2 regions of the Phenylobacterium koreense genome follow, and region 1 is predicted to be linked to the other one. Evidence: predicted binding sites of a transcription regulator. Region 1 holds the regulator's gene; the other holds the start of a gene.
The links. The regulator LexA, encoded in region 1, represses DNA repair genes until DNA is damaged. The targets are predictions, from matches to a motif close to ATGTTCNCNANNTGTTCT.

Region 1 (14,902 bases):
CAGGGCCGGCCAGGCGCTCTCCCGAGCCACCGGAATCCGCAGCAGCGCACGGGCATAGACCATTCGGTCACGATCGAGGGCGGAATCGCCTGGGGTCATGGCCGCAGCATGTTTCGAACGACCGATCCCCGCAATCGCTTGGCGCGGGAGCGGCTGGAGCCTAGAGGAAGCTCATGATCCTGGTGATCGATAACTACGACAGCTTCACCTACAACCTGGTTCACTATCTGAACGAACTGGGCGCGGAGACGCTCGTCTACCGCAACGACGCCCTCAGCGTGGAGGAGGCCCTGGGCCTCCGACCCGATGGCGTCCTGCTCTCCCCCGGCCCCTGCACCCCCAACGAGGCCGGCATCTGCCTGGACCTTCTGGCGGCCGCGCCGGAGGACCTGCCGATCCTGGGCGTCTGCCTCGGGCACCAGGCGATCGGCCAGGCCTTCGGCGGCGAGGTGGTTCGCGCCAAGACCCTGATGCACGGCAAGACCAGCCTGATCCACCACGAGGGCAAGGGTATCTTCGCCGGCCTGCCGAACCCGTTCACGGCCACCCGCTATCACAGCCTCTCCGTCGAGAAGTCGACACTGCCCGATGTGCTGGAAGTGACCGGCTGGACCGAGGACGGCGAGATCATGGGCTTCAGCCACCGGTCGCGGCCGGTCCATGGCGTGCAGTTCCACCCGGAATCCATCGCCACCGAGGGCGGGCACGCCATGCTCGCCAACTTCCTCAAGCTTACGGGCCTCACCGAGGAGGCTGAGGCCTAGACATGTCCGACGCATTCAAGCCCCTTCTCGGCCGCCTGGCCGATGGCGGAACCCTGACCGAAGAGGACGCCGGCGAGTTCTTCGCCGCCTGCCTGCGCGGCGAGCCGACCCCTGCCCAGATCGCCGCCGCGGTCACCGCCATGCGCATGCGCGGAGAGACGACCGGCGAAATAACCGCCTGCGCCCGCGCCATGCGCAAGGCCGCGATCACCTTGGAGCACGACTTCCAGGTCATGGACGTCTGCGGCACCGGCGGCGATGGCCTGCACACCCTCAATGTCTCGACCGCCGTCGCCTTCGTGGCCGCAGGCGGCGGGCTGAAGGTCGCAAAGCACGGCAACCGAGCGGTTTCCTCGCGCTCGGGCGCCGCCGACGTGCTCGTCGAACTGGGCGTCAACCTCGACGTCAACGCCGACCAGCAGCGCCGGGCGCTGGACGAGGCGAACGTCGCCTTCTTCTTCGCTCCCGCCCACCACAGCGCCATGCGCCACGTGGCGCCGATCCGCACCGATCTCGGCTTCCGGACGATCTTCAACCTGCTCGGCCCGTTGACCAACCCCGCCGGCGCCCAGCGCCAGGTCATGGGCGTCTTCGCCGACCGCTGGGTGGAGCCGCTGGCGCGGGTGCTGGGCGCCCTGGGCGCTGAGCGCGCCTGGGTCGTCCATGGCGGCGGCATGGACGAGATGACCACGACCGGCGAGACCAGCGTGGCCGAATATCGCGATGGCCAAGTCCGCCTCTTCACCATCACGCCGGAAGCGGTCGGCCTTCCCCGCTCGGCCCTGGCCGACATCAGCGGCGGTTCCCCCGCTGACAACGCCAAAGCGCTGCGCGAACTGCTCGACGGCGCCAAGGGCCCTTATCGCGACATCGTCCTCCTGAACGCCGCCGCCGCGTTCCTGGTCGGCGACAAGGTCGAGACCCTGCGCGAAGGCGTCACCCTGGCCGGCGACATCCTCGATGACGGACGCGCCAAGGCCGCCCTCGCCAAGCTGGTCCAGGTGACGGCGTGAGCGACGTGCTTTCGAAGATCGCCGCCTACAAGCGCGAAGAGGTCGCCGCGCGCCGCGCAGCCCGATCCCAGTCCGACATCGACGCCGCCGCCAAGGCCGCCTCGGCGCCTCGCGGCTTCCGTCACGCCCTCGAACGCGCCCATGCGCCGGGCAAGCTCGCCCTGATCGCCGAGATCAAGAAGGCTTCGCCGTCGAAGGGCCTGATCCGCGCCGACTTTGATCCGCCGGCCCTGGCCTGCGCCTACGAGGCCGGCGGCGCGGCCTGCCTCTCGGTACTGACCGACACCCCGAGCTTCCAGGGCGCGGACGCCTTCCTCACCGCTGCGCGCGATGCGGTCTCGATCCCGGCCCTGCGCAAGGAGTTCCTGGTCGATCCGTGGCAAGTGGCCGAATCCCGCGGCTTTGGGGCGGACGCCATCCTGGTGATCCTAGCCATGGTCGATGACGCGCTCGCCGCCGAGTTGATGTCGGAAGCCGCCCGCCTGGGCATGGACGCCTTGGTCGAGGTCCATGACGAGCAGGAGATGGCCCGCGCGGGCCAGCTCGGCGCCACCCTGGTCGGCGTGAACAACCGCGACCTCCGCACCTTCGAGATCGACCTGGCCGTCACCGAGCGCCTGGCGGCGCTGGCGCCCAAGGACGCCCTCCTCGTCACCGAGAGCGGCATCTTCACGGCGGCGGACGTAGCCCGGCTGGAGCAGGTCGGCGCCCGCGCCATGCTGGTCGGCGAAAGCCTGATGCGGCAGGCTGATGTCACGGCGGCGACCCGCGCCCTGCTCGGCTGAGTCGCCTCGGACCTATCGTCAAGCTTCGAAAACCCTAAGCCTTTCAAGGGCTCAGCAGTAACTTGACATTAATGAAGAACACCTAGAGAACATTCCTGACGTTAGCGCTTTGTTCTCCAAGGGCTCGACAGCCATGCTCACCCGTAAACAGCACGAACTTCTCATGTTCATTCATGAGCGGATCAAGGAAACGGGGGTTTCGCCGTCCTTCGACGAAATGAAGGAGGCCCTGGACTTGGCGTCGAAGTCGGGCATCCACCGCCTGATCACTGCGCTCGAGGAACGCGGCTTCCTGCGCCGTCTTCCGCACCGGGCCCGCGCGCTCGAAGTCGTGAAGCTGCCGCAGCAGGCGACGACGACCGCCCCGCCCAAGGGGCGCGCGCCGTTCAAGCCCCAGGTAGTCGAAGGCGGCGACCCGAACGCCCTGCCCATCGCCAACGATACGCGCGAGCTGCCGATCCTCGGCCGCATCGCCGCCGGCACGCCCATCGAAGCCATCCAGCAGGAGCGCGACCGGATTCCGGTCCCAGAGACGATCCTGGGCGCGGGTGAGCATTTCGTCCTCGAGATCCAGGGCGATTCCATGATCAACGCCGGGATCCTTGACGGCGACTATGTGGTCATCCGCAAGACCGACACCGCCAATTCGGGCGACATCGTCGTGGCCCTGGTGATGGGCGAGGAAGCCACCCTGAAGCGCCTGCGCAAGAAAGGCGCTTCGATCGCGCTCGAAGCCTCGAACCCGGCCTATGAGACCCGCATCTTCGGACCGGACCAGGTTCAGGTGCAGGGTCGGCTGGTCGGCCTCATCCGCCGCTACCACTGATCGTCCAGGGTCTTTGGCCGCGCAGGTCCTGGGCCCACACGACCCGCCAGCCGGACGGGCTTCTGTAGAGCTCGGCCGACCCGCCCCTGGCGAAGTCCGCCTCGGTGAGCGTCAGCGCGTTCCTGCAAGGTTCGGCAGATCCACGGACGATAACCACCTCCGCCCATCCGCAAAACAGCGGCTGCTTGGCCGCTATGGTCGAGGCCCGGCGGGTGAAGATCGCCGCGACCTTCGGATCGGCGCTTCCCTGGCGCGGGGCGCAGGACCAGCGATCGCAGTCGAAGGCGACCTCCCGCGCGGCCGAACCCTCCGCCGGCGTCAGGCCGCGCCGCCTGGCCCAAAGCTCGGCGGCGAAGAGCTTGGCGTCGGGGCGCAGCAGCACCGCCTGATCCCCTCGCCTGACGGCTGCGGTCGAACCATCGGCGGCGATCCAAATGTCCGGCGCCGGCGGGCGCGGGCATAGCCATACGCTCAGGGCCAGGGGCAAGCCGAGCCAGCGGAGCGGCCCCCTCCAAAGACACAGCCACAGGATACCGATGAAGGCGGCCGGCAGGGTCCAGGCCGGAGCGCTGGCGAAGATCCGCTGACTTCCGGGCAGATCGGCGATCCACCCGGCGATCATGTTCATGGTGTCGATGGCTAGGCCCGCCGCCGACAGGAATGGTCCGCCCAGGCCAAAAGGCGTCAAGGCGGCGCCGATCGCCAGGCCCGGCATCATCAGAAAGGAGCTGATCGGCGCGGTCAGCAGATTGGCGGCCAGGCCGAAGGTCGAAACCCGGTTGAAGTGCTGCATGGCGAACGGGCCGGTCGCCAGCCCGGCCACGAAGCTGGCTCCGATGCTGGCCGCGGTCCAGACGCCGACCGCCTGGGCCGCGCGGATCGGCCAGGGCGTATTGATCTCCCGCGGCGGCCGCGGCCAGGCCTCGGCCAGGGCGACCAGGGCCGCGGTCGCGGCGAACGACATCTGGAAGCCGGGCTGGATCACCGCCTCGGGCTCGAAGGCGAGGATCACAAGGGCCGCCAGGCCCAAGGTGTGCAGGCTGATCGCGCGCCGATCGGCCAGAATCGCCAGGAAGGCCGCCCCCGCAGTGATGGCCGAGCGCTCGGCGGGACTGGGCGCACCGGAAATCAGCAGATAACTGCCGACCGCCAGCAGGCCGAAGACGGCGGCGACCTTCTTGGAGGACACCCGCAGCGCCATCCACGGCCAGGCGGCGATAAGCAGGCGGACGGCGCCGAACGCAAAGCCGCCGACGATGGCCATATGCAGCCCGGAGATCGAGATGATGTGCGCCAAGCCGGAGGCCCGCAGATCCTCGACCTGCTCCTTGGGCACGAAAGCTTCGTGGCCGGTGATCATCGCCGCGGCCAGCCCTCCGCTTGAGGCGCCCATCTGCTCGACGATTCGCTCGGCCAGCCCCCAGCGCAGCGCGTTCAGCCTCATTTGCAGGGCGAGCCGCGCCGGAGGCGCCGGCCCGTCGATGGGACGGGCCTCGCCAAGCGCGAACCCGACACCGCCGATGCCGTCGAAAAATGCGTCCCGCGCGAAATCGTAGGACCCCGGGCTCGCCGGCGGTGGCGGAGCGTTGACCATACCGCGCACTCGGATGGCATCCCCCGGCCTCGGCAACCAGTCGCCCTCCCCAAGGGTGATCCGCACCCGGATCGGCGTCTCCTGCGGCGCAAGGCCGCTGATCCGGATCGGCGCCATCAGCAGGCGCAGCCCGCCCTGGCCGGGATTGGTGATGTCGACCACAAAGCCGTCGATGGTCCGCATGCCGCCGCCGGCCGGCGCGATCGGGGCGCGGACCGTCTGGGTCCTAAGCTTGGCCGCGGCAAATCCGCCCAGCAGGAAGGCGGCAAGCGTCAGGCCGATAACCGCGCCTCGGGGCAGCCCGAGACGCCCGACCGACAGGATGAGGGCAAAGGCCAGGGCCAGCGTGCCCAAAGCCACGGCGGAGATGGGCTCGGCCGGCAACGCCAGATAAATCCCCGCACCTCCGCCGAAGGCGATAGGGGTCCACAGACGCCAGCGATCCGATTGCACGGAGGCTTGATCAAAGAGCCATGTTGCGATGCGGCGATTTGTGGGACGCCCGGCTTCGACCGTGCTAATAGGCGCCGCGCGCAGCTCAGACGCGCCTGCTGAAGTAACAGTCTCCAACTCGATGCCCGACCGCCCCGTCGTCACCCGGATCGCCCCCTCGCCCACCGGCTCCATGCACATTGGCACGGCCCGGACGGCGCTTTTCAACTGGCTTTACGCAAGACATACCGGCGGAAAGTTCCTGCTTCGTATCGAAGACACCGACCGCGAGCGTTCCACCGAGGCGGCCGTGCAGGTGATCTTCGACGGTCTCGACTGGCTGGGGCTGAAGCCGGACGCCGAGCCGGTGTTCCAGTTCGCGCGCGCCGACCGCCACCGTGAGGTGGTCGAGCAGATGCTCGAACGCGGCACCGCCTATCGCTGCTACATGACGCCGGACGAGCTGGAAATCGAACGCGAAGCGGCGCGTGCCGAAGGCCGGGTGATCCGTTCGCCTTGGCGAGATCGCGGCGCCGGCAACTATGACGACCGCCAGTCCTACGTCGTGCGCCTGAAGAGCCCGCTCGAAGGCGAGACGATTGTCAACGACCAGGTGAAAGGCGAGGTCCGATTCCAGAACAAGACCCTGGACGATCTCATCCTGCTGCGCTCCGACGGCACCCCGACCTACAACCTCGCGGTCGTCGTGGACGACAACGACATGGGCATCACGCACGTCATCCGGGGTGACGACCACCTGAACAACGCCGCCCGCCAGACCCTCATCTATCAGGCCATGAGCTGGGAGGTTCCGGTCTGGGCTCACCTGCCGCTGATCCACGGACCGGACGGGACCAAGCTCTCCAAGCGCCACGGCGCGCAGGCGGTCAGCGAATTCGACGACATGGGCTATCTGCCCGAAGCCATGCGCAACTACCTGGCCAAGCTGGGCTGGGGACATGGCGACGACGAGATCTTCTCCGACGAGCAGGCCATCTCCTGGTTCGACGTCAAGGACGTGGTCGGCGCCCCCGCCCGCCTCGACTGGGATAAGCTCAACCACCTGAACAACCACTATATCCGCCAGGCCGCCCCCGTCCGCCTGGCCCGGTTGGTGGCCAAGGTCCACAAGAGCCGCGACTTCCACCTGCACGACGGCGACGAAGCGATCATTGAACGCACCGTTCCTCTGGTGCGCGACGGCGCCAAGACGCTTCTGGAACTCGCCGACGCCACCGTCTTCGCCCTCAAGCGCCGGCCGCTGGAGCTACCTGAAAAGATCAGAGGCATGCTCAACGAGGAGACCTCCGCGCGCCTGCGCCGGCTGAGAACGGCGCTGGATTCGCAACCGAACTGGGACGTCCCGACGCTCGAAAAGGCCATCCGCGGCTTCGCCGAAAGCGAGGGCGTCGGGCTTGGAAAGATCGGTCCGGCCTTACGCGGCGTGATCTCCGGCGGCTCGCCGGCTCCGGACCTCGCCGGAGCCCTTGTGAGCCTTGGGAAACAGGAAAGTTTAGGGCGCCTCGACGACGCGCTTTCACAGCCCGCATAAGGCGCTATAAGGCCTCAATTTCGGGCGTTTTTAACTTTTGAATTACGGAAGGAATGGCATGGGCGAAACGGCTAAGGTGAGTTTCGGCGGCACGTCGGTCGAGCTGCCGATCCTCAAGGGAACCGACGGCCCGGCCGTCGTCGACATTCGAAAGCTCTACGCCGAGGCTGACGTCTTCACCTACGACCCCGGGTTCACCTCGACGGCGAGCTGCGAGAGCAAGATCACCTTCATCGACGGTGACAAGGGCGTCCTGCTGCACCGCGGCTACCCGATCGACCAACTGGCCGAGAAGTCGAGCTTCCTGGAAGTCTGCTACCTCCTGCTGAACGGCGAACTGCCGAACGCCAAGGAGTTCGAGACCTTCCAGCACAACATCACCTACCACACGATGTTGCACGACCAGTTCGACAGGTTCTTCGCCGGCTTCCGCCGCGACGCGCACCCGATGGCCATCATGGTCGGCGCTGTCGGCGCCCTGTCGTCCTTCTACCACGACAGCACCAACGTCGAAGATCCGGAACAACGGATCATCTCCTCGCACCGTTTGATCGCCAAGATGCCGACCATCGCGGCCCGGGCGTTCAAGTACTTCAAGGGCCAGCCGTTCGTGCATCCGCGCAACGACCTGTCCTTCTCGGAAAACTTCCTGCGCATGTGCTTCTCGGTCCCGGCCGAGGACTGGAAGCCGAACCCGGTGCTGACCCGCGCCATGGACCGCATCTTCATCCTGCATGCGGACCACGAGCAGAACGCCTCGACCTCGACCGTCCGTCTGGCCGGTTCGTCGGGCGCCAACCCGTTCGCCTGCATCGCGGCCGGCATCGCCTGTCTCTGGGGCCCGAGCCACGGCGGCGCGAACGAAGAAGCCCTGAACATGCTGGCCGAGATCGGCTCGGTGGAAAACATCCCCGAGTACGTCCAAGGCGTGAAGGATCGTCGCTATCGCCTGATGGGCTTCGGCCACCGGGTCTATAAGAACTACGACCCGCGCGCGAAGGTCATGCAGCAGACCTGCCACGAAGTGCTGGCGGAAGTCGGCCATTCGGACGACCCGCTGCTGAAGATCGCGATCGAACTGGAAAAGATCGCCCTCAACGACCCGTACTTCGTCGAGCGCAAGCTTTACCCGAACGTCGACTTCTATTCGGGCATCACACTGCGCGCGCTCGGCTTCCCGCCGGAGATGTTCACCGTGCTGTTCGCCCTGGCCCGTACGGTCGGCTGGATCAGCCAATGGAAGGAAATGATCGAGGATCCGGCGCAGAAGATCGGCCGTCCGCGTCAGATCTACACCGGCGCCGCGCAGCGCGATTACGTCGCGGTCGACAAGCGCTAAGCCTCGACTTCGAGACCGCAATCAGGCCCCGTCAGTTCGCTGGCGGGGCCTTTTGCTTGCTTGGCCGATCCGCCGGGCGGCCTGGTGCACTTGGCGGGCTTCGACGATCAGGGCGTCCTGAGCATTGAAGTATGGCGTCGCGCGCCCAGTTCACCGCCTATGTGCGCGATCAGTTCCGGCCGGTGCTTGACCGGCTCGGTCATCAGGACCTGATGTCTTGGCTCTCTCGCCCAGCAGCTTCAACACCGCGTCGGCGGCCGTTTCCGAAGGGTCGGGGCCGCCGCGGCCCATCTTGAGCAGGGCCTCGCTTTGAGCGGCCGCCTGAGCCTTGCGCAGGTCCGGATCGTCTAGCCGCTTGCCAATCTCGCGCGCCAAGGCCGGACCGTTGCAGTCGTCCTGCACCAGTTCTGGCGCGACGAAAGCCTTGGCGGCGATGTTGAACAGCGTGATGTAAGGCGTGCGGATCAGGCGCTTGAGGATGGCGTGGGTCATGGCTCCCAGCCGGTAACCGATCACCATCGGCACGCCGGCGAGCGCCAATTCGGTCGTCACCGTCCCCGAGCAGGCCAGGGCGACGGTCGCGGCCTTCATGGCGTCGAGCTTGGCGGTCTCGCCCTCGACGACGTGAGCCCAGGAGGCCGCCGCCTCACGGACGCTCGCCGCCACGGTCGGCGCGGCCGGAATGACCACCTCGAGGTCCGGCCGCTCATGTTTGAGGATCGCCGCCGCCTCGGCGAACGGCGGCAGGACCCGGGTGATCTCCCCCGGCCGGCTGCCCGGCAGCACCAGTAGGACCGGCGTCTCAGGCGAGATGCCGAGCTGCGCCCGCAGGCGGCCGCCATCTGCCTGGGAGAAGTCGATGTTCAGCGCCGAATTGCCGACGAAGGTCACCGGCAAGCCTTCGGCCTCGAAATAGGGCGCGTCGAAGACGTGGATCGAGAGCAGGTGATCGACGCTGGTGGCCAGGGTCTTGGCCCGCCCGGGCCGCGTCGCCCACACCTGGGGCGCCACGTACTTGATCAGGGGCAGTTTGGGATCGAGCTTCCGCAGGCCGACGGCGACCCGCAGGGTGAACCCCCAGGAGTCGATCAAAATCGCCACATCCGGTTTCTCGCGCGCTGCCAGGGCGACCGTATCGGCCACGCGAGCCTTCACCTTCGGATAGGCCATCAGGCCCTCGAGCAGGCCGAGGATCGAAAGCTCGGAGATATCGAAGGGGCTCTTCACCCCTTCCGCGGACATGCGCTCTCCTCCGACCCCGACGAAGCGGACCTTCTCCCCCAGGCGCGCGCGCAGGGCCTTGGCGAGCCCCGCGCCGCGATCGTCGCCAGAGGCCTCCGCGGCCACCAGCATCACGCAGAGCGGGCGGGTCACGACGCTTCGGGCGGCTCCACGCCCACCACGAACAGCCCGAGCTCATCGGCCAGTTCGATCACGGCGTCACGATCCAGCACCAGCAGGCGGCCGACCTCCCCGGCTACCCCCGCCAGGCCGGCCTTTGCCGCACGCTGGATGGTGTTCAGACCGATGGTCGGCAGGTCGATGCGGGTCTCCTGGATCGGCTTGGGCGCCTTGGCCAGCGCGCCGCGCGGGGCTTCGGGAACGCCGCGGATGCTATGGGGTAGCTCGGCGACCCGCCGCAGCATGGCGTCAGTGCCCTCCTGGGCCTCGACCGCGAGCACCAGACCGTCGCAGACGACGGCCCCCTGCCCCACGTCCAGTTCGCCAATGGCGCGGGCGACTTTCAGGGCGTGATAGACGTCGGCCATCTGTTCGGGCGTCGGCGAAACGGCGCCGAGCGGGCCGGCCGGCAGGGTCAGGTCGCCCATCACCTCGTGCGCTCCCTCGACGGCGAAGCCCTCTTTCTCGAACTCGCCGAGCAACTGGCGCAGCAAGGCATCGTCACCCTTGCGCGCCGCGGCGATCACGCCTGGCAAGGCCACCAGCCCGCGCAGGTCAGGCGCCAGCGTCTTGAAGTCCGGCCGATCGACGGTTCCGACCAGAGTCACCGCCTTGCAGCCGGCCCGCTTCAGCGCCTTGAAGCACTTGCCCAGCTCGGCCACGCCGATATCGACGCCCGGATACTGCGCGATCTCGGGTCCGGAAAAGCCCTTCAGCCGCACGATGAAGAACGGCCGCCCTGCGCGTTCGCAGTGCTGAGCGAGCTCGACCGGCAGCGCGCCGCCGCCGGCGATCAGTCCCAGCTTCGACATGCTAGACCTCTCGCTCCGGCAGGCAGAGCGGCCGGCTGGCGTCGGCGCGGATGAAGTCCACGATCTCCATCACCTCCGGCACATCCGAATAGGTCTCAACAGTGTCATCCAGGCGCTCCTGGAAGGTTCCCTCGTCGGCGAACAGCAGGCGATAGGCCGCCCGCATGGTGTTGATCGTCTCGCGCGAGAAGCCGCGGCGCTTTAGCCCAAGGAGGTTCAGGCCCTCCAGGTGCGCATGGTTGCCCCAGACCGAGCCATAGGGGATCACGTCCTTCACGACCGCGGCCAGGCCGCCGACCATGGCGTGACGCCCTACGCGGGTCCGCTGGTGCACCGCCGCGAGGCCGCCGATGATCACGAAATCGGCGATCTCGCAGTGACCGCCCAGGGTCGCCTGCTTGGTCAGGATCACATTGTCTCCGATGACGCAGTCGTGCCCGACATGGCTCTCGATCATGTAGAGGCCATCGGACCCCACCCGAGTGACGCCACCGCCGCCGGCCGTGCCGGTGTTCATGGTGGCGTGCTCACGGATCAGGTTGCGGTCGCCGACGATGAGTTGGGTTTCCTCGCCCTTGTAGGCAGTGTGCTGCGGCGGCCCGCCCAGCATGGCGAAAGGATAGACGACGTTGTCCTCACCCAGCTCGGTTCGCCCGTCGATGACGACGTGCGAGACAAGCTTGGTCCGCGCTCCCAGTTTGACGCCCGGCCCGACGGTGCAGAACGGCCCTACGAAGACGCCCTCGGCCAGTTCGGCCTTGGGATCTACGATGGCGTTGGGATGGACCTGGATGCTCATGGCGTCTCCACCAACATTGCGGCGAACTCGGCTTCGGCGGCGATCTTGTCGCCAACCATGGCCTTGCCTTCGAACTTGAAGAGGCCGCCTCGGGCGCGCAGCACCTTCACGTACATGCGCAGGACGTCGCCGGGGCGAACCGGATTGCGGAACCGGCAGTTGTCCACTGAAGCGAACAGGATGGTCTTTCCCGCCGGATCCACGTCCAGGGACTTGGACATCAGGACCGCGCCGGTCTGGGCCATGGCTTCGACGATCAGCACGCCGGGCATCACCGCATACTCAGGGAAGTGCCCTTGGAAGAACGGCTCGTTGATGGTCACGCATTTGACGCCCACGATGGATTCATGGGCCCGATACGCCTCGGCGCGGTCGACCAGCAGGAACGGATAACGGTGGGGAATCCGCTTGATGATTTCCGAAATGTCGATCGACACCTCGCCCGCGGCCACGTCGTTGCTCATTGCTCCGTCCCCTTACGGTTGGCCGAGCGCGAGAGCCAGGCCACCTCCCTCATCCAACGCCGGATCGGCTGACCGGGCACGCCGCCCCAGGTCTCGCCGGCCGGAATGTCTCGAAATACCCCCGCGGCGGCGGCCACCTGGGCTCCATCGCCGATGGTGACGTGGTCCGCCACGCCCGCCCGGCCACCGAAGGCCGCCCCGTCGCCGATGGTGACGCTGCCGGAAATCCCGGTATGGGCCGCCATCACGCAGTTCCGCCCGACGCGCACGTTGTGGGCGATCTGGACCAGGTTGTCGATCTTGGTGTTCTCGCCGATCACGGTGTCATCGAACGCCCCACGGTCGATGCAGCTATTGGCGCCGATCGTGACGCCGTCCTGCAAGATGACGCGGCCGAGTTGGGGAATGTCCACCACGCCCTTGGCGCCACCTGCAGCGCCGAAGCCGGGCTCGCCGATGCGAGCCCCCGCCAGCACCCGCACCCGATCGCCCAGCAAGGCGAAACCGATGGTGACATTGGCGCCGATGACGCAATCGCGCCCGATGGCCACGCCAGGCCCGATGACCGTATTGGCGCCGATCTCGGTCCGCGCGCCGATGCGTGCTCCAGGTCCGACCACCACGCCCGGCGCCAGGACGACGCCCTCCTCCAGCATAGCGTCAGGCGCCACGGCCTCGGCGACGCCATGTCGGCGGGGACGATGCAGCCGGTTCGCCGCCGCGGCATAGGCCGCCTGGGGCGTGGCCGTGATCAGCGCGACGCAGCCTGCCGGCGCAAGCTCCCTGTCCCTTGCGGACACGAAAACCGCCGCAGCCTTGGAGGCGGCCAGCTCGGGGCCGTGCTTCTTGTCCGTCAGGAAGGTGACCGTATCGGCCTGCGCGCCCGTCAGGGCGGCGACCCCACGGACCATGACATCGGCCTTGGCGGGGTCAGAAAGCTCGGCGCCCGCCACGCCGGCCAGTTCGGCGAGAGTGACGGGGCCAAGGTCTTCGAAGAATCGGGGGTCGGGCATAGGAATCCTCGCTCGACCCGCCTTTATCGCGAGTCGCGCTTACTTGCGGGGCGTCGCCGCCGCGGCCGGCGCTTGCGCAGGCGCCGCGGCTTGGTCCAGGCGCTCACGATCGAACGAGAACTGCTGGATCTTCGCGTTCAGGGCGGTCACGACCGGCTGGGTGATGTCCATCGCCGGGTTCGCGATCACGATCGAGTCGCGGTTCAGCAGCATGCTGCATTGGCGCTGCTGGTAGACCTGACGAATGATCGGGTCGAGTTCCTGACCGACACGGCCCAGGGCCTTCTGCTGGGTGGCGCCCAGTTCGCGCTCGCGGAGCTGAGCCTTGCGCTGGAAAGCCGTCGCCTTGGTCTGCAGCGCGGTGGCGCGTTGCTCGAAGGTCTTCTGGTCCAGGCTGGCGCGCTGGCCTTCGAGGGTCTTGGCTTCGTTCTGCAGCGCGGTGTCCTCGGCCTTCAGCTCGGCCTGAACCTGCGTGGCGATCTGCTGAAGACGGGTTTGCACGTAGCCGCCGACGGTCGAGGTGGTGATGGCCCCTTCCAGCGAGAGCACGCAAACGCCCGGCAGCGCGGGGCCATGGTTGACGGCCGGAGCCGCGGCAGGCGCCGCTTGAGCGAAGGCAGCGCTCGACACGGAAGCAGTGATGGCGGCGACGCAAGTCGCCGCAACAAGGGCTTTGATCGTCATATGGAAAATTAGAACCTGGTTGAGGTGGAGAACCGGAACGTTTCGGTCTTGTCGTAGTCTTCTTTGGCCAAAACTTGGCTGAAGTCGAATCTGATCGGGCCCATAGGAGACCGCCAGTGGATCGACAGACCGGCCGAAGCGCGTAGCGAAAGATCATCGTAGATCAGCGGATCGCGCGTGCCGTCGGCCCTGATCTTGTCCTTGTCGTCCAAGAGGCCGAGCGTGCCGAAATCGGTGAACAGCGCCGCCTTGATCCCGTATTGCTCGGGCAAGAAGGTCGGCACCGCCAGTTCGACCGTACCGATGGCGTAGGCTCGGCCACCCATCGCGTCGGTCCGGCCGGCGTTGGTGTCGCGCGGACCGATACCGGCGACCTCGAAGCCCCGGAAAGTGTTGCCGCCCTTGTAGAAGCGGCTGTTGATGCGGATCGTATCGCCGCCCCAACCGGCGATGTAGCCGGCCTGGCCGTTCACGCTCAGGATGAAGTCCTTGGTGAAGCCGTGGTACCAGTTGGCGCTCGCCTCGGTGCTCAGATACTTCACGTCGCCGCCGAAGCCGGCCAAATCCTGACTGAAGTCGAAGCTGTAGCCACGGGTCGGATTGATCGGGTCGTTCCGGCGATCGTACAGATAGGTATAGCCGACTAGCGAGGTCAGGAACTTGCCGTTCTGCGAACACAGAGACAGCGAATAGAATGGGCTGCTGGTGTCGCAATACTCGAGCGGCATTTGAACGTCTTCTTGACGCAACGTGTACCGGGTCGAGAGACGCGAGTTAAGGGTCAGCGGGAAGCTGGCGCGCAGGTTGGCCCCGATAGTGACCGTCTTGTAGCTGGCGAAGTCCGTCCAGTCGATGCGATAGGAATAGAGATCGACGCCGGCGGCCAGGTCGCGGCCCATGAACCGCGGCTCGGTAAAGCCCAGATCGACCTGCTGACGCAGCGAACCGACCGATACCCGTCCGCGGACGCTTTGCCCGCGGCCGCGGAAGTTCCGCTCCGTCACGCCGAGGTCGAGGATCAACTGGTCGACTGACGAATAGCCGGCGCTGAACGACAGCTCGCCCGTCGGCTGCTCTTCCACCTTCACCTGCAGCGTGGTGCGGTCGGGCGCCGAGCCAGGCGCCTCGTCGATGGTCACGTCCTTGAAGAAGCCAAGGGCGCGGATGTTGTTGCGGGAACGGTCGACCAGCGCGCGGTTATAGGCGTCGCCCTCGACCAGGTTCATTTCGCGACGGATCACGTAGTCCAGCGTACGGGTGTTGCCGGTCACGTCGATGCGCTCGACATAGACCCGCGGGCCTTCGCGCACCTGGAAGACCACGTCCACCAAGCCCGTCTCGCGGTTCGGCGTATATCGCGGCCGCACATCCACCGCCGCAAAGCCGGCGGCGCCGGCGGCGAAGGTCAGGGTGTCGGTCGCCGC
Region 2 (14,902 bases), on a different contig from region 1:
TTCACTTCAACTTCGTGCGGCTGGCGCCCTATGCGGCGGTCTTTTCAGCGATCCTCATCGTCCTCTCGGGCGTGTCCTTCTTCACCAAGGGCCTGAACCTCGGCATCGACTTCATCGGCGGTTCGATGATCGAGGTGCAAACCAAGGGTCCGGCCGACATCGGCGCGCTGCGCGCAACCATGATGCGGGTCGGCGGCGAGGACGCCCAGGTCCAGCAACTTGGCGCGCCCAACGGCGCCATGCTTCGCTTCCGCACCGCCGCCGGGGTGAACCCGGTCGAGGGCGCCGAGCGCATCAAGGCCGAGCTCGCCAAGACCTTCCCGGGCATCACCTTCAAGAAGGTCGAGGTCGTCGGGCCGAAGGTCTCGGGCGAACTGATGCGCGGGGGCTTCATGGCCCTCGGGGTCGCGGTCTTCCTGATGCTCCTCTACATCTGGTTCCGCTTCCAGCTTCAGTTCGGCCTCGGCGCCGTGGTCGGCGTGTTCCACGACGTCCTGCTGACGCTGGGCATGCTGTCGGCGACCCACCTCGAGTTCTCGATGACCTCCATCGCCGCCCTGCTGACGGTGATCGGCTATTCGATGAACGAGAAGGTCATCACCTTCGACCGGCTTCGCGAGAACCTGCGCAAGTACAAGACCGCGCCCCTGGGAGAGGTCATCAACCGGTCCGAGAACGAGCGTCTGTCCCGGACGCTGATCACCGGCTCGACCGCGATCCTCGCCTTGTCGGGCGCAGTGTTCTTCGGCGGGCCGGTGCTGCTGCCGCTGGTCATCACCATGGTGTTCGGCATCCTGGTCGGCACCTATTCGTCGATCTATGTCGCTCTACCGATCATCCTGCTCTGGGGGGTGAAGCGCGGGGACGAGCCGGCCGAGCCGCTCAAGCCGGCGAGGGCCTAGTGGCCCGCGACGCGCCTCAGATCGAGACCTATGGAGATGGCGGCTTCCGCCTCTCCACCGGCCGTCACGAGGGCTCGTTGCTGATCTTGCAGGACCAGGCCCTGGCCTGGCCGGTGCGATCGATGGCCGAGCTGGCGCCCGAGCACTTCGCCAAAGTGCTCGAGGCCGGCCGTGAGGCGGTGGAGTTCGTCCTCCTAGGCGCCGGCGCCTCCAACGCCTTGCCGCCGCGCCCCGTCCGCGAGGCGCTGCAGCGGGCGGGCATCGGGCTGGAGTTCATGGACACCGCCTCGGCCTGCCAGTTCTACAACATCCTCACGGCCGACGGCCGCAAGCTCGCCGCGGCGCTGATCGCGGTCTAGGTTCGGGCTCAGTCAGACCGCGCCCGGCGGGCGTTTTTCTCATTTCGTGATGTCCGAACCTGAAGTCCCCGACGATCTCGACGCCCAGACCCGCCGGGTCGATTCCGAGCGCTGGCTGTCGAGCCGTTTCATCGCCGATCCCGAGAAGCGCGCTGACGTGGTCGCCATCTACGCCTTCGATCACGAACTGGCGCGCGCGCCCAAGGTGGCGTCCAACCCGCTGCTCGGCGAGATTCGCCTGACCTGGTGGCGCGAGGTGCTGGACGAGGTCTATGGCGGCCGGCCCGTCCGCCACCACCCGACGGCGCTTTCCCTCGCCAAGGCCATCGAGCGGCGCAGCCTGCCGCGCGAGCCGCTGGAGGCGATGGTCGACGCCCGCTACCGCGAGCTCGAGCCCGAGCCCATGACCCTTGCCGACGCCCTGGAGTGGGCGGAGGGAACCGGCGGGGCGGCCGCCCGCGCGGCGGCCCTGGTCCTTGACCCTGGGGCGGATCTTCCCCGTGTCGCCGAGGCTGGGAAGGCCTGGGCGATCGGACGCCTGATGGGCACCGCAGGGATGGAGGGGGAGGACGCCCAGGCGGCGCTCAGCGAGGCGCTGGACCAGGCCCACGGCATATCGGTCGCCGCCTTTCCCGCCGTGGCCCATGCGACCCTGGCCCGCGTCCGGGCGCAGGGGCGACGGCCAAGCGACCTGGAGGCGCGCCTGCGCCTCTTCCTGGCGGTCGCCCGCGGGCGACTCTGAAGCCTATTCGGCGGCGATCTTCGTGTTCGCCCCGACCCAGGCGTCCAGGTCGGCCAAGGCGCGTTCGCCCACAGCCAGCTTCTTGTTGCGGCCGCGCTCCTTGGCGCCGATCCGGCTGCCGTCCTCGCGGCGCTTGGCGCCGGCGTTCTCCAGCGGCGGCAACAGGCCGTAATTGATGTTCATCGGCTGGAACGAGCCCTTGCCAGCGTCGATGTGGCCGCCGGTGATATGGCCGATCAGCGCGCCCAGGGCCGTCGTGGCCGGTGGCGGCTCGATCCCGGCGCCCAGCCGTTCGGCGGCGGCGAAACGGCCGGCCAGCAGGCCGACAGCCGCGCTTTCCACATAGCCCTCGACCCCGGTCACCTGGCCCGCAAAGCGCAGCCGCGGCTGGTTCTTCATCCGCAGTTGGGCGTCCAGCAGCTTCGGGCTGTTCAGGAAGGTGTTGCGGTGCAGGCCACCGAGACGCGCGAACACCGCCTTCTCCAGGCCCGGAATGGTCCGGAAGATCTCGGTCTGGGCGCCGTGCTTCAGCTTTGTCTGGAAGCCGACCATGTTCCACAGCGTGCCCAGGGCGTTGTCCTGGCGCAGTTGGACGATAGCGTAGGCTTTCTCGTCCGGCTTATGCGCGTTGGTCAGGCCGACCGGCTTCATTGGCCCGTGGCGCAGGGTCTCGCGGCCCCGCTCGGCCATCACCTCGATCGGCAGGCAGCCGTCGAAATAGGGCACGTTCTCCCAGTCCTTGAACTTTGACTTCGGCCCGGCCAGCAGGGCGTCGATGAAGGCCTCGTACTGCTCCTTGTTCATTGGGCAGTTGATGTAGGCGGCGGTTTCGCCCGCCGGCCCAGCCTTGTCGTAGCGCGACTGCCGCCAGCAGACGTCCATGTCGATGGAGTCGAAGTTCACGATCGGGGCGATGGCGTCGAAGAAGGCCAGCTCGCCCTCGCCGGTCAGCTTCAGGATCGCTTCCGACAATGCCGGCGAGGTGAGGGGGCCGGTCGCGACGATCACGCTGTCCCATTCGGCCGGCGGCAGGCCAGCGATCTCTTCGCGTTCGATGGTCACCAGCGGGTGCGCCTCGAGCCGCGCGGTCACCGCCTGGGAAAAGCCCTCGCGGTCCACCGCCAGGGCTCCGCCGGCTGGCACCTGGTGCTGGTCTCCGCAGGCCATGATAATCGAGCCGAGCTTGCGCATCTCGGCGTGCAGCAGGCCCACGGCGTTGCCGGTCCAGTCGTCGGCCCGGAACGAGTTCGAGCAGACGAGCTCGGCGAGGCCCTCCGTCTGGTGCGCGTCCGTCTTGCGGACCGGACGCATTTCATGAAGCACGACAGGGACGCCGGCCTGGGCGACTTGCCAGGTGGCCTCGGAACCGGCGAGGCCGCCGCCGACGATGTGGACAGGTTTGATCGACATGCGTGACTAACTAGCAACGATTGCAAGACTTCGCGAGCTAGGCCTTGCGGGGCGCCGGACCTATCACCAGAATCCGCAGCCAAACAGGGGCCGACTCGTTAATGGCGACGTCAGGCCAGAGGATAGAGATGAACGCGTTCTCGGCGACCGACGCCGCTTTCGAAGGTTTCCGACTGACGCGAGAACGACCGAGGATCGTCCTCGTCTGGGCTGCGCTGTGCTTTTTCGTCAGCATCTGCAGCGCCGTCTACCTCACCACCGTTGGCCGCGAGGCCAGCGCCCTGCTGGAAGCCGGTCCCGCTGAAACTCCCGATCCCGCCGCGCTGGGCGAGATGATCGGCGTCCTCTTCCCGATGATGATCGTCGGCCTGCTGCTCCAGTGCGTGATGGCGGCGGCGGTCTACCGCGTCACCCTGCGACCGGAAGACCACGGCTTTTCCTATCTCAAGCTGGGCATGGACGAGATCCGCCTGGCCCTGCTGACCTTCGTCTATTTCCTCCTGGCCATGGTGGCCCTGTTCGGCGCCGTCCTGATCGCCGGGATCATCGCCGCCATCGTCATGGGCGTGGCGGGGCAGGGGGCGGGAACCATGATGGCCGTGGTCATCGAGTTCTTCATCCTCGGCGTCCTGTTCTTTGTGGCGGTGCGCCTGTCGCTGGCCCCGGCCATCACCTTCGCCGAACATCGGCTGTCGATCTTCGACTCCTGGAAGCTGACCAAGGGCCAGTTCTGGAAGCTGACCGGCGCCTACGCCCTGGCCATCTGCGGCATCGTCGCCATGTCGCTGCTGGTCCTGGTGATCTTCGTGGCCGCCGTGGCTATCGCCAAGGGCGGCGATATCCAGGCAGCCGGACGGATGTTCAACCCGGACAATTCGTCCCTGCAGGCCTATTTCTCGGTGACGATGATCCTCTACCTGCTGGTCTCGGCTTGGCTCAGCGCGCTCTACTACGCGGTGATGATCGCGCCGGCCGCGGTGGCCTATCGCGGGCTGAGCGGCCGGAAGGCCTAGGCGGCGGCGCTGGGCCGGGCGCTCACCCGCGCGCGCCAGGCCTTGAGGTTCTCGAACTCGTCTTCGACCGGCAGGCCGATCCATTCGGCGAAGTCCACCGTCGAGAGCAGGCAGATGTCGGCCATCGAGTAGGTGTCGCCCACCAAGAATTCGCGGCCCGCCAGTTCGCGGTCCACGTACCTCTGCGCTCCCTGATAGGTCTCGCGATTGGACTCCCCGAAGTCCCTGTACTGGGTCAGCAGAGCCGCGGTGCGTGGGTGCGCGTGCCGCCAGAAATTGCCGACCGGGGTCATGACCGCGAACTCGACGCGGCGGATCCACTGGTCGATCAGCGCCTTCTCCACCGCCATCGTCCCGAACATCGGCGGCTGCGGGTTGGTCTCCTCGAAGTAGCGGCAGATCGCGACGGTCTCGGAGATGCAGGTCCCATCGTCCAGCTCCAGAGCGGGGAGTTGCCCCATCGAGTTCTTGGCGCGGAACTCGGCCGACTTGTGTTCGCGCTTCATCATGTTCACCGGCGTCTCGGGCAGGTCGATACCCTTCTCGGCGAGGAAGATGCGGACGCGGCGGGGGTTCGGCGCCGGCATCGGCGCGCCGTAGAGGATCATGGTGGCTCCCTAAGTCTTTCGGCCACGCTATTGCGAACCGCGACCGCGCTGCAAGCGTCCGAAAGCCGCCAGCCTTGACGCGCGAAGCTGGTAGAATGCCGCCATGACCGAAGGCTATCACCGCTTTGAGACGGCCCTTGGGCTCTGCGCGGTCGCATGGAGCGATAAGGGGCTGACGGCCGTATTCCTGCCGCAGGTCGAGGGCGCGAGCCTGCAGGCCAAGCTGGCCAAGCGCTATCCCGAGATCGCCGAACAGGCGCCGCCGCCGGTTGTCGCCGCCGCGATCGCCGGCATCCAGGCCCTGCTGGCCGGCGAGAAGCGCGACTTGCGCGAGATCGTCCTCGACGAGGCCGGGACGCCCATCTTCAACCTGCAGGTTTACGCCATCGCCCGCGCCATCCCGCCGGGCCAGACCTTGACCTATGGCGACATCGCCCGTCGCCTGGGCGAGGTCAGTCTGTCACGCGCGGTGGGCCAAGCCCTCGGCGCCAATCCCTGGCCGATCGTGGTGCCCTGCCACCGTGTCCTGGCGTCCGGCGGCAAAAAGGGCGGCTTCTCCGCCCCCGGCGGCGCCGACACCAAGTTGCGCATGCTGGAAATCGAAGGCGCGCTTTCGCCCGACACCCTGCCGCTGTTCGGCGGGCGGTAATCCTTCTCCTTCCGCTTTATGGGGGAGCAGAAGAGATCTTATGCGCTCTTCTTCGCCTGTCCGCGCCGCTCCTCGTGACGCTTGAGGATGTCGGCCAGGTAGCGACCGGTCCAGCTACGCGGATTGTCGGCCACCTGTTCGGGCGAGCCTTGAGCCACGATTTCGCCGCCGCCGTCGCCGCCCTCGGGGCCGAAGTCGACCAGCCAGTCGGCGGTCTTCACCACGTCCAGGTTATGCTCGATGACGACCATGGTGTTGCCCTGGTCGGCCAGCTCGTGCAGCACCTCCAGCAGCTTCTTCACGTCCTCGAAGTGCAGGCCGGTGGTCGGCTCGTCGAGAATGTAGAGCGTCTTGCCGGTGGCGCGGCGCGAGAGCTCCTTGCTCAGCTTCACCCGCTGCGCCTCACCGCCCGACAGCGTCGTCGCTGACTGGCCGACCTGGACGTAGCCAAGGCCAACCCGCTTCAGCGTCTCCATCTTGTCGCGCACCGGCGGCACCGCCTTGAAGAAGTCGGCGGCCTCCTCGACGGTCATGTCCAGCACGTCGGAGATCGACTTACCCTTGAAGAGGACCTCCAGGGTCTCGCGGTTGTAGCGCTTGCCGTGGCAGACGTCGCAGGTGACGTAGACGTCTGGCAGGAAGTGCATCTCGATCTTGATGACCCCATCGCCCTGGCAGGCCTCGCAGCGCCCGCCCTTGACGTTGAACGAGAAGCGGCCGGGGCCGTAGCCGCGGGCCTTGGCTTCCGGCAGGCCGGCGAACCAGTCGCGGATCGGCTGAAAGGCCCCGGTATAGGTCGCCGGGTTGGAACGCGGCGTGCGGCCGATCGGCGACTGGTCGATGTCGATGACCTTGTCGAACAGCTCCAGCCCCTCGATCCGCTCGTGCGGCGCCGGCGCATCCGAGGCGTTGTGCAGCCGGCGGGCGGCGGCCTTGTAGAGGGTCTCGATGGTGAAGGTCGATTTGCCGCCGCCCGAGACGCCGGTGATGCAGGTGAAGGTCCCGGCCGGGATTTCCGCGGTCACGTTCTTCAGGTTGTTGCCGGTCGCGCCGACGACGCGCAGCACCTTCTTCTTCGAGATCGGCCGGCGCTGTTCGGGGATCTCGATCTCCCGCGCGCCGGACAGGTACTGGCCGGTGACGCTCTTGGGGTTGGCCATGATCTCGTTCGGCGGACCCTGGGCGATGATCTCGCCCCCGTGGACGCCGGCCGCTGGCCCCATGTCGATCACGTAGTCGGCGGTGAGGATCGCCTCCTCGTCGTGCTCGACGACCAGCACCGAATTGCCCAGGTCGCGCAGGCCCTTCAGGCTTTCCAGCAGGCGGGTGTTGTCGCGCTGGTGCAAACCGATGGACGGCTCGTCCAGCACGTAGAGCACGCCGGTCAGGCCCGAACCGATCTGGCTGGCCAGGCGGATGCGTTGGCTCTCGCCGCCCGACAGCGTGCCGGACGAGCGCGACATATTCAGATAATCGAGGCCGACATTGACCAGGAACCGCAGACGGTCGTTGATTTCTTTCAGAATCCGCCGGGCGATCTCCATCTGCTTTTCGGTCAGCACCTGCTCCAGGCCGGCGAACCATTCGCCGGCGTGGCGGATCGACAGGCGGCTGATCTCGCCGATGTGTCGGCCGTTGATCTTCACGGCCAGGGCCTCGGGCTTCAGGCGATAGCCTTCACAGGCCTCGCAGGGCGTTTCCGACTGGTAGCGGCCCAGTTCTTCACGCACCCAGGACGAGTCCGTCTCGCGCCAGCGGCGTTCCAGGTTGGGCAGCACGCCCTCGAAGGTCTTGTTGACCTCGTACTTCCGGGCGTTGTCGTCATAGACGAACTTGATCTTTTCCGAGCCCGATCCATAGAGCACCACGGTCTTGGCGCCCTCGGGCAGCTTCCACCACGGCATGTCCATCGAGAAGCCGTAGTGGGCGGCCAGCGCCTGCAGGGTCTGGGTGTAGAGGGGCGAGGGGCCCTTGGCCCAAGGCGCGATCGCGCCCTTGTGCAGGGTCTTTTCCTTGTCGGGCGTCACCAGGTCGGCGTCGAAGGCCAGCTTGGCGCCCAGGCCGTCGCACACGGGGCAGGCCCCGTAGGGATTGTTGAACGAGAAAAGCCGCGGCTCGATCTCGCTGATCGTGAAGCCGGAAACCGGGCAGGCGAATTTCTCCGAGAAGATCAGCCGCTTGGGCTCGGTCTCGCCGTCGGCGAGGTCCGCCCATTCGGCCGTGGCGATGCCGTCGGCCAGCTTCAGCGCGGTTTCCAGGCTGTCGGCGTAGCGACTCTCGAGGCCGGCCTTGGTCACCAGCCGGTCCACAACCACGTCGATGTCGTGCTTGAACTTCTTGTCGAGGGCGGGGGCGTCCTCGATCGGATAGAACTCGCCGTCGATCTTCAGCCGCTGGAAGCCGGCCTTCTGCCACTCGGCGATCTCCTTGCGGTACTCGCCCTTGCGGCCCCTCACCACCGGCGCCAGCAGATAGAGCCGCTCGCCCTCGGGCAGGGCGGTCAGCTTGTCGACCATCTGGCTGACGGTCTGGCTCTCGATCGGCAGGCCGGTCGCCGGCGAATAGGGCACGCCCACCCGCGCCCACAGGAGGCGCATGTAGTCGTGGATCTCGGTCACCGTGCCGACGGTCGAGCGCGGGTTGCGGCTGGTGGTCTTCTGCTCGATGGAGATCGCCGGCGACAGGCCCTCGATAAGGTCCACGTCGGGCTTGCTCATCAGTTCCAGGAACTGGCGGGCATAGGCCGAGAGGCTCTCGACATAGCGACGCTGGCCCTCGGCGTAGATCGTGTCGAACGCCAGCGAACTCTTGCCCGAGCCGGACAGGCCGGTCAGGACGACGAGTTCCCCACGCGGGATATCGACGCTGACATCCTTCAGATTGTGCTCGCGCGCGCCGCGCACGCGGATGAAGTTGAGCTGTTCGGCCATGGTTTTCCGGAAAACGCTTACCGCCGCCGATGCCCTCGGCGGCTTCCGTCTAATGTAGTTCCGAGACTCACCGATAACACAGGAACATTGTGTGAACAAACCTGGCTGCGGCAATCCGATCGGCAGGTTTTACGCCGATGCGCGCACAAACCTGTCAGCAGCGATGTCAGCAGGGTGCATCTAACCGCCGAGCGCGGGCCTCACCCCTCGCGGCGCTCGTAGCGCGGGGTGCGCTTCTCCAAGAAGGCGGCGACGCCTTCGCCAAAGTCGCCGTCGAGGCTGGCGAGGATCTGGTTGCGGTCTTCCATGGCGATGGCCGCTTCCAGCCCCTGGGCGTCGATGGCGTGGTTGAGCGCCTCCTTGGTCAGCCGCAGGCCGAGCGGCGTGGCGTGCAGCATGTCGGCGGCGAAGCGCTGCGCCTCGGCCGCCATCGCCTCCGGCTCCACGACGCGGCTGACCAGGCCGAGCTGATAGGCGCGCTCGGCCTCGATGAAGCGGCCGGTCAGCATGTACTCGGCCGCCACCGACGATCCGACCATCCGCGGCAGGAAATAGCTCACCCCGATGTCGCAGGCCGAGAGGCCGATGCGGATGAAGGCGGCGTTCATCCGGGTGCGCGGGGTAGCGATCCGCACGTCCGAGGCCAGGGCCAGGGCGAAGCCGCCGCCGCTGGCGGCGCCGTCGACGCAGGCGATGATCGGTTGGGGGCAGCGGCGCATGGCGATGACGATCTCACTGATCTGCCGCTGGCCGGTCAGGCTTGCGCCCACCGACCTCTCGCCGTTTCCTTGCGCGTTGCGCTCCTTCAGGTCGAGCCCTGCGCAGAACGCCCGGCCCGCGCCCGACAGCACCACCACCCGCACGTCGCGGCGCCAGTAGAGCCCGACGAAGAAGTCGCGCAGCTCCTCGACCAGTCGCCGGTTCAGGGCGTTCAGCCGCTCGGGCCGGTTCATCGTCGCCCAGACGACGTCGCCGTCCTGGCGCAGATCGAGGTGCTCGTACACGGCAAGGCTCCCTTGGTTCCCCGCCGATGGTGGCGACGCCGCCGTCGCGTCAGGCAAGGCCCGCTATTTGGCCTTGGCCTCGTCGGCGGCCTTCAGCACCCGCAGCGCGTTGCCGCCCCAGAACTTGGCCAGGTCCTCCTGGGTGAAGCCCGCGGCGATCAGGCGCTCAGTGAGGGCCGGGTAGTCGGTGATGTCGGCGAAGCCCTCGATCCCGCCGCCGCCGTCGAAGTCGCCGGAGATGCCGATGTGGTCCTTCCCGGCGACCTGCGCCGCATGGAGGATGTGCGCCATCAGGTCGTCCATGTTGGCCTGCGGCGCGGGATATTTCGCGTCGATCGCCTTGCGGGCCTCGCGATAGGCGTCGCGCTTGTCCGCGGCCAGGGCGAGCGGATTGCCGTAGGTGCGGTTGAGCTCGGCCAGGGCGGCGCGGCGGGCCGGATTGTCCGGCGTGGTCTTCATGTAGCCGGTGAAGGCGTTGATCTGGATGACGCCGCCCTTGTCGGCCAGCTTGCGCAGCAGGCGGTCGGGAACGTTGCGCGGGTGATCGTAGACGGCCCGCACGCCCGAGTGGGAGAGGATGATCGGCGCCTTCGACAGGTCCAGCATCTGGTCCAGGACCTGGTCGGAAGCGTGGGACGCGTCGAGCAGCACGCCCAGCCGGTTGGCCTCGGCCACGAACTGCTTGCCCAGCGGGCTCAGGCCCCCATGGATCGGCCCCTTCGGGTCGGTCGCGGAGTCGGCCAGGGCGTTGTTGGCGAAATGGACCGGGCTCATCATCCGAACGCCCAGGTCGTAGAAGGTCTGCATCAGCGTCAGGTCATTCGCGACCGGCGCGCCGTTCTCCATGCTGATGAAGGCGAAGCGCTTGCCCGACTGGACGATCGGGGCTGCGTCCTCGGCCTTGGTCGCCAGGGTGAAGAGGTCGTCGTCGCGAGCGATCATCTCGTGGATCACCACGGCCCGCATCAGCGCGTGGTCGCGCGCCGCGTCGTTGCCCGCCTTGGTGTTCGGTCCCTGCGGCGTGAAGATCGCAAAGAAGCCGCCATCCACGCCGCCCTCGACCATCCGCGGATAGTCCACCTGGCTGCCGTCGATCACCTCGTGCCGCTGGCGGATGTCGAAGCCTTTCACCGCCATATTGGCCGGGGTGTCGAAGTGGGGGTCGAGGACGATCAGGTTCTCGTGGAGAATCTTCGTCTCGGGTTTCACCGCCGTGGACTGCGCCAGGGCCGGCGCGGCCGCCCCCGCCAGAAGGATCGCGAGCGGAACACCAAACTTGAGCAACGACGCCTCTCCCCGAAATGACAAGGCTCGAACCTTCAGCGTTTGGACCGCCCGCGCAAGCCTCAGTTGCGATCTATCCGCGCCGCATAGCAGCCACGGCCCGGATTGTGGGCATGCAGATAGGCGACCTGGGGATCGGCGAGCATTCGTTCGATGACGGGCGCTAGCTCCGCCCCCGGCGCCAGTTCGGCGGCGGTCATCATGCCCTGCTCGTCATAGGCGCGCAGGGCGATCAGCGCCCGGGCGGTGAGGCAGCCCGGAAGTTCGTCCACCGCCACCTTCGTCTGCGTCGCCCCTTCGCTCACGAAGATGGCGTGGCGGGAGCGATAGGGACTATCGAGGTCCAGATGCTCGTAGTTCAGTAGGATGAGCGTCTGGCCGGCGGGGGCGTCTTCCAGGGTGATGCGGCAGGGATAGCCGACCGGCGCGTCGGCGGTGACGCGGACCATGCCCCGCGCCGCCAGCTCGGCCTCGGACAGCCCGAACAGCGGGCGAAATTCGTCGACCGGCAGGCCGGTGATCTTGAAGGACATCGTTTTTCTCCGAGGTCTCTAGAGGGCGTCGTGAAAGATGACGCCCAGGGTGTGGCGTGCGCCCGAGCGCACCTGGCTGACCCCATGGCGCATGGTCACTCGGTAGGAGCCGCGCGTTCCGCGCACCGGCCGCTGGTTCACCGCGAACACCAGGCCGTTACCTTGGCGCAGCGGCGCGACCTCGACCCGCGACTGCATCCGCGGGCGCTGCTCGGTCAGCACGAACTCGCCGCCGGTGAAGTCGCGGCCGGGCTCCGACAGCAGGATCGCGACCTGCAACGGAAACACGTGCTCGCCATAGAGGTCCTGGTGCAGGCAGTTGAAGTCGCCGGCGCCGTACTGCAGCAGCAGGGGCGTGGGCCGCGTCTGGCCCGCTGCATGGCAGCGATCGAGAAACGCCTGATGCTGGGCGGGATAACGCGTCGCCAGCCCCATTTCGGCGTTCCAGCGGTTCGCGGTCTCGACCAGGCGCGGGTAGAGCCCGGTCCGCAGTTCCGAGATGGGCGAGGGCAGGGGATAGGCGAAATACTTGTACTCGCCGCGGCCAAAGCCATGCCGGCTCATCACCACCCGGCTGCGGAAGCCGGCCTCCTGGCCATAGAGCGCGGCGACCTCGCGGCAGGTCGCCGCGTCCAGCAGGCTGGGGAGCAGGGCGCAGCCTTGCTGGTCCAACTCGGCGAGGACGCCGCGCCAATCGAGGGCCGCGATCCTCGCTGCGGGATCGGCGGGAAGCGGGGCGTTCATGCCGCCGCCTCGCGCTCGAGCAGGGCGCGCTTGCGCTCGACGCCCCAGCGATAGCCCGACAGCGCCCCGTCGTTGCGCACTACGCGGTGGCAGGGGATCGCCACGGCCAGCGCGTTGGCCGCGCAGGCCTGGGCTACCGCGCGAACCGCGCCGGGCTTGCCGATGCGTTCGGCCACCTGGGCGTAGCTCGCCGTCTCCCCGGCCGGAATCTGCGCCAAAGCCTGCCAGACCCGCTGCTGAAAGGCCGTGCCGCGCACGTCCAGCGGCAGGTCGTGTCCCAGGCGCGGCTGTTCCACCAGGCCCACGACCTTGGCGACCAGGGCCTCGAAGGCCTCATCGCCGCCGATCAGTTCGGCCCGGTCGAAACGGTCCTGGAGGTCACGGACCAGCAGCTCCGGATCATCGCCCAGCAGGATTGCGCAGACGCCCTTGTCGGTCGCCGCCACCAGGATCGAGCCCAGCGAACATTCGCCGACGGCGAAGCGGATCGCCGCCCGCTCGCCGCCGGCCCGGAACCGCCGCGGGGCCATGCCCAGCACCTTCTCGGAGGCCTCATAGAACCGGCCGCCGGAATTGAAGCCGGCGTCGTAGATGGCCTGCGTCACCGTCCGGCTTTCCGGCAGCGCCCGCCGGACCCGCTCGGCGCGCTGGGCGCGGGCGTAGGCGGCCGGCGTCAGGCCGGTGGCGGCCTTGAACACCCGGTGGAAGTGGAACGGGCTCAGGCCCGCAGCGGCCGCGAGCTCGTCCAGGCTCGGGATCTCTTCGGCCTCGTCGATCAGGCGGCAGGCCCTGGCCACGGCCGCGGCGTTGCGGGCGGCCAGCGAAGCCTGGTCCGGCTTGCAGCGCTTGCAGGGTCGGAAACCGGCGGCCTCCGCCGCCGCTATGCTGTCGTGGAAGGCGACGTTCTCGCGCCGCGCCGGCCGGGCCGCGCAGTTGGGCCGGCAATAGACGCCGGTCGTGCGCACCGAATAGACGAAGGCGCCATCCGCCTCGCGGTCCTTGGCGGTCACCGCTGCCCAGCGTTCGGCTTCGGTCTCGAACAGGTTCTGCATCTCCAATGCTCCATCGTTCGTCATGGCCGATGGAATAGGCCGCCGCGCGCCTGCCGAAACTCCGCGCCTTGCTCTCAAATCCACACGGATCGGCCCGCCTGCAAGCGTCGCCGCACCGCCGGGTCCGGAAACCGCGATTTGCAGCGACCGGCGGTCACCCCTATATCGGGACCTCCCAAGAAGGAGGCTCACCGCAATGGATCGCGCAACGGACACCAGTCTCGTCCCGAACGCCAATCTGCCTGCGGTTTCCCATGTCTTCCTTCATCACGCTCGACGGCCTCTCCTTTCGGACGCCTGAAGGCGACAGCCTCTTCGACAACCTGACCCTCGCTTTCGGGGCCGAACGCACCGGCCTCGTGGGGCGCAACGGCGTGGGCAAGACCACGCTGATCCGACTGATGCTGGGCGAACTGGCGCCCTCCTCGGGCTCGGTCGCCACGCGCGGCCGCATCGGCGTCCTGCGCCAGGCCCTGGCCCCGGCGCCTGACGCCAGCCTCGCCGACCTGCTGGGCGCCTCAGAGGCTCTGGCGCGGCTTGCCCGCATCGAGGCGGGCGAGGGCGACGAGACCGACTTCGCCGAGGCCGACTGGACCTTGCCGGCCCGCCTGGACGAAGCCCTGGCCCAGGTGGGGCTCACCGGGATCGACCTTGATCGACCCGCGGCCTCGCTCAGCGGCGGCCAGGCGACCCGCGCAAGCCTGGCCGGGTTGTTGGCCGGCGAGCCGGACCTCATCCTGCTGGACGAGCCGACCAATAATCTCGACGCCGAGGCGCGGGCGATGATCGCCTCGGCGCTGGCGGCCTGGAAGGGCGGAGCGGTGGTGGTCAGCCACGACCGGTCGCTGCTGCGACCGATGGACCGGATCGTCGAGCTCAGCAGCCTGGGGGCAAAGGTCTACGGCGGCGGCTATGACCTCTATGTCGAGCGCAAGGCGCAGGAAGAGGCGGCGGCCGCCCGCGACCTCGACAACGCCGAGCGCCGCGTCGCCCAGGCCGCGCGCGACGCTCAGGCCGCTCGCGAGAAAAAGGCCCGCCGCGACGCCGCCGGCAAGCGCTTCGCCGCCAAGGGGACCGAGTCCCGCCTGTTCCTGGGCGGCCAGGCCGAGCGGGCGGAGAACTCCGGCGGGCGCGAGGGGCGCATCGCCGAGCGCCTGCAGGGAGAAGCCGTCGGCGATCTGGCCCAGGCCCAGGAGCGCGTCGAGCGCCTGCGCCGGCTGGACTTCGCCCTGCCGCCGTCGCGGCTGTCGGCCGGCAAGACGGTGCTGGCCTTCGAGGAGGTCGCTTTCGCCTATCCCGGCGAGCGGCCGGTGATCGAGCGGCTGTCCTTCCGGATGGTCGGTCCCGAGCGCGTCGCCGTCGTCGGCCCCAACGGGTCGGGCAAGACCACCCTGGTGAAGCTGGCGGCCGGCGAGCTGCAACCGACCGCCGGCCGTGTCGTTTCCGGCGCGCGCACGGCGCTGTTCGACCAGAAGACCGAGATGCTGTGGTCAGGCGAGACGCTGGTCGAGGCCTTCCGCCGGCTCAATCCCGACGCCGGCCGAAACGAGGCCCAGGCCGCCCTGGCCCGCTTCCTGTTCCGCAACACCGCGGCCGAGAAGCTGGTGGATGCTCTGAGCGGCGGGGAGCGCCTGCGCGCGGCGCTCGCCTGCACGCTGATGTCGGCGACGCC

Region 2: the regulator LexA is predicted to act here: its motif matches at 8,695-8,712, upstream of uvrA (excinuclease ABC subunit UvrA).

What each region holds. Positions count from the first base shown of each region.
Region 1 covers NZ_JBEPLU010000002.1:328,887-343,788, forward strand. Annotated here, with positions in the region: gene ABID41_RS13390 (hypothetical protein) at 1-99, opposite strand, end outside; gene ABID41_RS13395 (anthranilate synthase component II) at 174-764, shown strand; gene trpD (anthranilate phosphoribosyltransferase) at 767-1,777, shown strand; gene trpC (indole-3-glycerol phosphate synthase TrpC) at 1,774-2,562, shown strand; gene lexA (transcriptional repressor LexA) at 2,696-3,388, shown strand; gene ABID41_RS13415 (ComEC/Rec2 family competence protein) at 3,369-5,435, opposite strand; gene gltX (glutamate--tRNA ligase) at 5,557-6,966, shown strand; gene gltA (citrate synthase) at 7,025-8,305, shown strand; gene lpxB (lipid-A-disaccharide synthase) at 8,456-9,679, opposite strand; gene lpxI (UDP-2,3-diacylglucosamine diphosphatase) at 9,676-10,518, opposite strand; gene lpxA (acyl-ACP--UDP-N-acetylglucosamine O-acyltransferase) at 10,520-11,311, opposite strand; gene fabZ (3-hydroxyacyl-ACP dehydratase FabZ) at 11,314-11,781, opposite strand; gene lpxD (UDP-3-O-(3-hydroxymyristoyl)glucosamine N-acyltransferase) at 11,778-12,794, opposite strand; gene ABID41_RS13455 (OmpH/Skp family outer membrane protein) at 12,834-13,343, opposite strand; gene bamA (outer membrane protein assembly factor BamA) at 13,487-14,902, opposite strand, start outside.
Region 2 covers NZ_JBEPLU010000001.1:94,282-109,183, reverse strand. Annotated here, with positions in the region: gene secF (protein translocase subunit SecF) at 1-902, shown strand, start outside; gene ABID41_RS00530 (Mth938-like domain-containing protein) at 902-1,261, shown strand; gene ABID41_RS00525 (squalene/phytoene synthase family protein) at 1,311-2,003, shown strand; gene trmFO (methylenetetrahydrofolate--tRNA-(uracil(54)-C(5))-methyltransferase (FADH(2)-oxidizing) TrmFO) at 2,007-3,413, opposite strand; gene ABID41_RS00515 (hypothetical protein) at 3,542-4,426, shown strand; gene ABID41_RS00510 (glutathione S-transferase family protein) at 4,423-5,034, opposite strand; gene ABID41_RS00505 (methylated-DNA--[protein]-cysteine S-methyltransferase) at 5,138-5,683, shown strand; gene uvrA (excinuclease ABC subunit UvrA) at 5,722-8,613, opposite strand; gene ABID41_RS00495 (enoyl-CoA hydratase/isomerase family protein) at 8,814-9,617, opposite strand; gene ABID41_RS00490 (dipeptidase) at 9,681-10,901, opposite strand; gene ABID41_RS00485 (DUF1203 domain-containing protein) at 10,964-11,434, opposite strand; gene ABID41_RS00480 (2OG-Fe(II) oxygenase) at 11,453-12,178, opposite strand; gene ada (bifunctional DNA-binding transcriptional regulator/O6-methylguanine-DNA methyltransferase Ada) at 12,175-13,230, opposite strand; gene ABID41_RS00470 (ABC-F family ATP-binding cassette domain-containing protein) at 13,485-14,902, shown strand, end outside.